2 regions of the Streptomyces sp. NPDC021115 genome follow, and region 2 is predicted to be linked to the other one. Evidence: riboswitches for the same ligand, from Rfam matches in the RefSeq annotation. Region 2 holds a riboswitch; the other holds the start of a gene.
What was found. Region 2 has a riboswitch for cobalamin ahead of ACH4TL_RS02680 (ribonucleoside-diphosphate reductase subunit alpha). Riboswitches for the same ligand answer to the same signal wherever they lie in the genome.
Positions count from the first base shown of each region.

Region 1: another riboswitch for cobalamin. It lies ahead of ACH4TL_RS31015 (cobalamin biosynthesis protein); the one in region 2 lies ahead of ACH4TL_RS02680 (ribonucleoside-diphosphate reductase subunit alpha).

Region 1 covers NZ_JBIRQF010000012.1:168,357-171,812, forward strand. Annotated here, with positions in the region: gene ACH4TL_RS31010 (cobyric acid synthase) at 1-1,315, opposite strand, end outside; gene ACH4TL_RS31015 (cobalamin biosynthesis protein) at 1,312-2,274, opposite strand; cobalamin riboswitch at 2,419-2,561, opposite strand; gene ACH4TL_RS31020 (hypothetical protein) at 2,739-3,005, opposite strand; gene ACH4TL_RS31025 (anion permease) at 3,021-3,456, opposite strand, start outside.
Region 2 covers NZ_JBIRQF010000001.1:592,287-595,742, forward strand. Annotated here, with positions in the region: gene ACH4TL_RS02675 (FGGY family carbohydrate kinase) at 1-1,309, shown strand, start outside; cobalamin riboswitch at 1,407-1,547, shown strand; gene ACH4TL_RS02680 (ribonucleoside-diphosphate reductase subunit alpha) at 1,675-3,456, shown strand, end outside.

The DNA of each region.
Region 1 (3,456 bases), on a different contig from region 2:
GGCGGAAGCCGTCGCTCTCCAGCGAGCCGTGCCAGTGGGTGCCCCACACCGCGCCCACCCGGCAGCCGTCCAGGAACGGTTCGTCGCCCCCGTCGAGCAGTTCGGCGACCCCGTGGTGGATCTCGTAGCCCTCCACCCGCTCGCCCAGCGCCTCGCCCACCGGCCGGGCCAGGGTCTTGTCCGTGGCGAAGCGGACCCGTACGGGCAGCAGTCCGAGGCCCGCGACCGTTCCGGCCTTCGACTCGACCTCGTCCTCGATGTGCTCGCCGAGCGCCTGGAAGCCGCCGCAGATGCCGAGCACCGGCCGCCCCTCCGCGGCCCGCCGCGCTATCGCGTCGGCGAGACCGCGCTCCCGCAGCCACTCCAGCGCCCTGACGGTGCCCCGGGTGCCCGGCAGCACCACCAGATCGGCGTCGGTCAGCTCCTCCGGGCGGTCCACGAAGCGCACGACCACGCCCGGCTCGGCGGCCAGCGCGTCCACATCGGTGAAGTTGGACATCAGCGGTACGGCGGCCACCGCGACCCGCAGTACGTCCGCGCCGTGCGGTGGTGCGACGACGCTCTCGCGCACCGTGCCGCGCAGCGAGACCCGCAGCCCGTCCTCCTCGTCGATGCCGAGGCCGTGGGCGTACGGCAGCACGCCGACGGTCGGCCGTCCGGTGAGGTCGCGCAGCATGTCCAGGCCGGGTTCCAGCAGGCTCACATCGCCGCGGAACTTGTTCACCACATAGGCGGCGACATGCCGCTGGTCCTCCCGGGACAGCAGCGCGGTGGTGCCGAAGAACGACGCGAAGACGCCGCCGCGGTCGATGTCCCCGACCACGACGACCGGCAGCCCCGCGGCCCGGGCGAGACCCAGGTTGACGATGTCGGTGCGGCGCAGATTGATCTCGGCCGGGCTGCCCGCGCCCTCGCAGATCACCGCGTCGTGCGTGCGCCGCAGCTCGCTCAGACAGCCGGTGACGGTCTCCAGCAGCCCTTCGCGCCGCTCCGAGTGATAGCCCCTGGCGCTCATCTCGCCCACCGGCTTGCCGAGCAGCACCACCTGGCTGCTGCGGTCGCTGCCCGGCTTCAGCAGGACCGGGTTCATCAGGGCGCTCGGTTCGACGCGCGCGGCGGCGGCCTGCATGGCCTGCGCCCGGCCGATCTCGGCGCCGTCCCGGGTGACGAAGGAGTTGAGCGACATGTTCTGCGCCTTGAACGGGGCGACCCGGAGCCCTTTGCGCGCCAGCCAGCGGCATATGCCCGCCGTGACGACGCTCTTCCCGGCGTCCGAGGTCGTCCCCGCGATGAGCAGTCCGCCCCCCGAGGTCATCGGGTCACCCCTCTCTGGCTTGCCGCGGAGCGCCCCACGGCGGTGGCGAGCAGGGCGAGCGCCGACACCTGCCGCGAGAGACGGATCGCCCGCGGAATGTCGGCCACCGCCACGGGACGGCCGCCCGGATTCAGTACGGGACGGTGCTCGACCCGGCCCGCGTACGCCAGGGTGCCGCCCAGCCGCACCCCCAGCGCGCCCGCGAACGCCGCCTCCACCGGGCCCGCGTTGGGGCTCGGATGGCGTCCGCCGTCGCGCCGCCAGGAGCGCCACGCGCCGCGCGGATCGGGCCCGGCGAGGGCGGCCAGGGCGGCGGTGAGCCGGGCGCCGGGCCAGCCCGCGACGTCGTCCAGCCGGGCCGCCGCCCAGCCGAACCTGCGGTAGCGGGCCGACTTGTGGCCCACCATGGCGTCCAGGGTGTTGACGGCGCGGAAGCCGACGAGCCCAGGCACCCCGGCCACGGCCCCCCACACCAGCGCGCCCACGACCGCGTCCGAGGTGTTCTCGGCCACCGACTCGACGACCGCCCGCGCGATCTGCTGAGCGTCCAGCGCCTGCGGATCGCGTCCGCACAGATGCGGCAGCCGCTCCCGCGCGGCGTCGACGTCCCCGGCGGCCAGCGCGTCACCGATGGCCCGGGCCTCCCGTACGAGCGAGGTGCCGCCCAGCACGGCCCATGTGGCGGCGGCGGTCAGCGCGGCGTCGGCCGTACGGCGGGGCCCGGTGAGGGTGCGTACGGTACGGGCCAGCAGCGCGGCACCGGCGGCCGCGCCGCCCGCGCACAGCGCGGTGTGCAGGGCCCCGGAACCGCGGTGGTCGCGCCACAGCAGCCGCTCGGCGGACGCGGCGGCGCGCCCGAACGCGGCCACCGGATGGCCGCGGCGCGGATCGCCCGCGGCGAGATCACCGAGGAAGCCGAGAGCGGCGCCGCACGCGTACGAGGCGTGGTCGGCACGCATCCCTCAGACCGCCGTCACGCCTCTGCGGACGGGACCGCCGCCGGGCATATGGACAACGGATGGAGCTGACGGCGTGGCAGTGCCGGGCATGGCGGTATGTCCTCACTCAGGGTCCGCGCCCTGGCTCGACGTGACCGGCGGTGCGAGTCTCCTGGCTCCCGGATCCGCGGCTCTCCCGGTCTTCCAGCCCTCCTCGTGTACGGACGGCCGTGACCCCTCGCGGTGAGGGGAGAGCGCTCCCCGGTGACAGTGGCGGGACCGCGCCGGATTCTCACCGGCTTCCTCTTCTGCCGCCGTTTGGCTCGGGAAGTCCACCATGGGGCGCGAATGGGCGTCAACTCGCATGTGACCTGCGATGCCGGAGTGTGCCGAGGCCCACAGGCGCCCATCCGGCAAACGGCCGCGGGGCGGTGGGCGCCGATCCGCACCCACCGCCCCGCGGCCTTCTGTGGCGTTCCGTGGCGTCAGGCCACGATCAGATAGATGCCGTACGCCACCACCGCGGCGCACAGCGCGAAGCAGGCGTACGCGCCGGTGCGCGCCACCTGGGACGCGCCGCCAGCGCCGCCAGCGCCGCCAGCGCCGCCAGCGGCGGACGCCGCGGCCTGGGGCTGCGGCTGTGCCGTACGGGAGGTGCCGATGATGCCCAGGGTGAAGACCCCTACGACGCCGACCGTCACCGCGAGGCTGACGCCGAAGACCTGGCCGAGGGCCGCCCAGTCGATGTGCATGGTGTGTGCTCCCTGTCAGCTGGTGGAACGGGTGCCCGCGGTGGCGGGGGTCGGGGCGGAGGCGGACGAGCCGTCGTTCGTGTCGTCGTCGCCATCGGTGGCGGACGCGGCGGACCCGGCGGACGTGGTCTTCCCGGCGGGCGGCGGGGACACCGTCCGCAGCGCGGTGGTGATGACACCGGGCGACTCGACGGGCTCCACGCTCGGCGCGTTGACGTTCCCCGCGTCCACCGGCTTGCGGCGCGAGAGCACCCAGATGACGCTGCAGCCCACCACCGCGAGGACGGCGACGGCGGCGATGCCCCCGTTGCCCTGGTCGGCCAGCAGCGCCGCACCCGCGGCCACCAGACCGGCGGCCGGGAGGGTCAGCACCCAGGCGGCGACCATGCGGCCCGCGGTCGACCAGCGCACCACACCGCCCTTGCGGCCGACGCCCGCACCCATGACGGCG
Region 2 (3,456 bases):
CGCCGAGGTCGTCCGCGAGGTGGCCGCGGCGCTCCCCGGCCCGCCCGCCGCGCTCGCGCTCACCGGCCAGGGCGACGGTCTGTGGCTGCGCGACGAGGCGGGCCGGGCGGTGCGCCCGCCGATCTCCTGGCTGGACGGCCGGGGAGGCGGGACCGTCGCCCGCTGGAGCGCGGACGGCACGCTCGCCGCCCTCCACGCCCGCACCGGCTCGGGGCTGTTCCCTGGCTGCCACGCCCCGCTGCTGCGCTGGCTGGCCGAGCACGAGCCAAAGGCGCTGGAGCGCGCGGCGGTCGCGGGCTACTGCGTGGACGCGGTGGCCCAGCGGCTGACCGGCGTCATCACCGTGGACGCCTCCGATGCCTCCCTGCCGTTCCTCGACGTCACCACCCGCACATATGTGCCGGACGCGCTGGAGCTGTGCGGACTGTCCGATTACGCCCGGCTGTTGCCCCCGCCCGCCGCGCCCGGCACCGTCCTCGCGCTGGACGACGCAGGGGCCCGGCTGACCGGGCTGCCGCGCGGACTGCCCGTCGTCTCCGGTCCGTACGACCTCCCCGCGTGCGCCATCGGCAGCGGGGTGCGGGACGTGGGCGACGGGCTGCTCATCGTCGGCACCACGCTGGCCTGCCAAGTCCTCACCGACCGCCCGGAGGTGGACCCGGCCGCCGGTCCGGCCGGGATGTGGCTGTGCACCCCCGATCCGGACCGCTGGCTGCGCGCGATGCCCGCTATGGTCGGCACCGCCGCCCTGGACTGGGTGCTCGATCTCACAGGGACGACCACGGCCGACCTGGACACCCTGCTTTCCGGGAGTCCGCCGGGCGCGAACGGCGTGACCGCGCTGCCCTTCCTGTCGGGCGCCGGGGAGCGCGCGCCGTTCGTGGAGCCCGCCGCCCGGGGGCGGTTGGACGGCCTGACCCTCGCCAGCACCCGCGCCGACTCCGTACGGGCCGTGTGCGAGGCCATCGCCTACGCGGCCCGCCACTGCCTGGAGGCGGCGGGGCTCTCGGGGCGGCTCGCGCTGTGCGGCGGGGGCGTGCGGTCCGCCGCGTGGACGGAGATTTTCGCGAGCGTCATGGGCCGGCCGGTGGTCGTGCCCGAAGAGCCGGAGGTCGGCGCGCGGGGCGCGGTCGCGGTCGCCTGGGCCTCGCTCGGCGACCCCGTGGACGCGTCCCGGTGGCACGCGGCGTCCCGTACCGTCGAGCCCCGGAGCGAGCTGCGCGACGCCTACGAGGACGGCTACGCGGGCTACCGCGCCCGCCTCGCCCGTGCCCTGGACGAATGGCGGCGGAGCGGCGCGGGAAGCTAGTTTTCCCTGGGATTCCGGCACTGCCCAGACCCGACACGACGCGCACAACTGTGCGAATTCTCCCAGCTGACGACACAACATCTGGGGGCGCGTGCGCACCGCGACACAAGATGTATGCTCGTCTCCGCTGTCGCCGCAGGGGAATCCGGTGCGAATCCGGAACTGTCCCGCAACGGTGTACGTGTGCGCTTTCGCGTACCCGTGAGTCCGATGACCTGCCGATGGCCGTCTGCATACGTCCGGGCCTCGCGGGGTGGGTCGATGGACGCTGCGTGGGGTGCCGTAGAGCGGAATCGGCATGCCCACGAGCGGCCATCGCGCACTGCCCTCGAAAGGCCCCCAGCCGAGCGAGGGAGACCACTTCAGTGACCATCGCGCCCGCCGACCCGGTTTCAGAGGCAGCGGATACTGCGGCAGCGGCCGACGCGCCCGGGACCGCCCTGCTGCGGACCCTGACGGCGCTCACCGCCGATCTGCCCGCCACCGACCCCGGCAAGGTCGCGGCCGCCGCCCTGCGCGGCCGCCATCCCGGTTCGGACGAGGCGGAGTTGCGCTCGCTGGCGACCGAGGCGGCGGCCGGGCTCATCGGCGAGGAACCGGAGTACTCCAAGCTGGCCGCGCGGCTGCTGACCCGCGCGATCGCCGAGGAGGCGGCCGGGCAGGGCGCGGACTCCTTCTCGGCCTCCGTCGCCGTGGGCCACCGCGAGGGCCTGATCGCCGACTCCACCGCCGAGTTCGTGACCGCCCACACCGCCCGGCTGGACGGCCTGGTGGACCAGGCGCTGGCCGACGGCGCCGACGACCGCTTCGGCTACTTCGGGCTGCGCACCCTGCACAGCCGCTATCTGCTGCGCCACCCCATCACCCGTCAGGTGATCGAGACCCCGCAGCACTTCCTGCTGCGGGTGGCCTGCGGGCTCGCCGAGGACCTGTCGGAGCGGGCGCTGGCGGACGTCGCCGAGCTGTACCGGATGACCAGCACGCTGTCGTACCTGCCCAGCTCCCCCACGCTGTTCAACTCCGGCACCCGCCACCCGCAGATGTCGTCCTGCTATCTGCTGGACTCGCCGCTGGACGAGCTGGACTCGATCTACAACCGCTACCACCAGGTGGCGCGGCTTTCGAAGCACGCGGGCGGCATCGGTCTGTCGTACTCCCGCATCCGCGCCCGCGGTTCGCTGATCCGCGGCACCAACGGGCACTCCAACGGCATCGTGCCGTTCCTGCGCACGCTCGACGCCTCGGTGGCGGCCGTCAACCAGGGCGGCCGGCGCAAGGGCGCGGCCTGCGTCTACCTGGAGACCTGGCACGCGGACATCGAGGAGTTCCTGGAGCTGCGGGACAACACGGGCGAAGAGGCCCGCCGCACCCACAACCTCAACATCGCGCACTGGATCCCGGACGAGTTCATGCGCCGGGTCGAGGCGGACGCCGACTGGTCGCTGTTCTCGCCGGTGGACGCGCCCGAGCTGGTCGACCTGTGGGGCGAGGAGTTCGAGACCGCGTACCGCCGGTTCGAGGCCGAGGGGCGGGCGCTCAAGAAGGTCCCGGCGCGCCAGCTGTACGCGCGGATGATGCGCACCCTCGCGCAGACCGGCAACGGCTGGATGACGTTCAAGGACGCCGCCAACCGCACCGCCAACCAGACCGCCGAGCCGGGCCGGGTCGTCCACTCCTCCAACCTGTGCACCGAGATCCTGGAGGTCACCGACGACGGCGAGACCGCCGTCTGCAACCTCGGCTCGGTCAACCTGGCCGCGCACCTCGGTGCGGACGGCGAGATGGACTGGGAGCGGCTGGACCGCACCGTCCGCACCGCCGTGACCTTCCTCGACCGCGTGGTGGACATCAACTTCTACCCCACGGAAGAGGCCGGGGCCTCCAACTCCCGCTGGCGGCCGGTGGGGCTCGGGCTGATGGGCCTCCAGGACGTGTTCTTCCGGCTGCGGCTGCCGTTCGACTCGGCCGAGGCGCAGGCGCTGTCCACCCGGATCTCCGAGCGCATCATGCTCGCCGCGTACGAGGCGTCCTGCGACCTCGCCGAGCGCCACGGTCCGCACCCGGCCTGGGCCGAGACCCGCACCGCGCGCGGTGTGCTCCACCCGGACCACTACACCGACGCGACCGCCACCTGGCCCGAGCGCTGG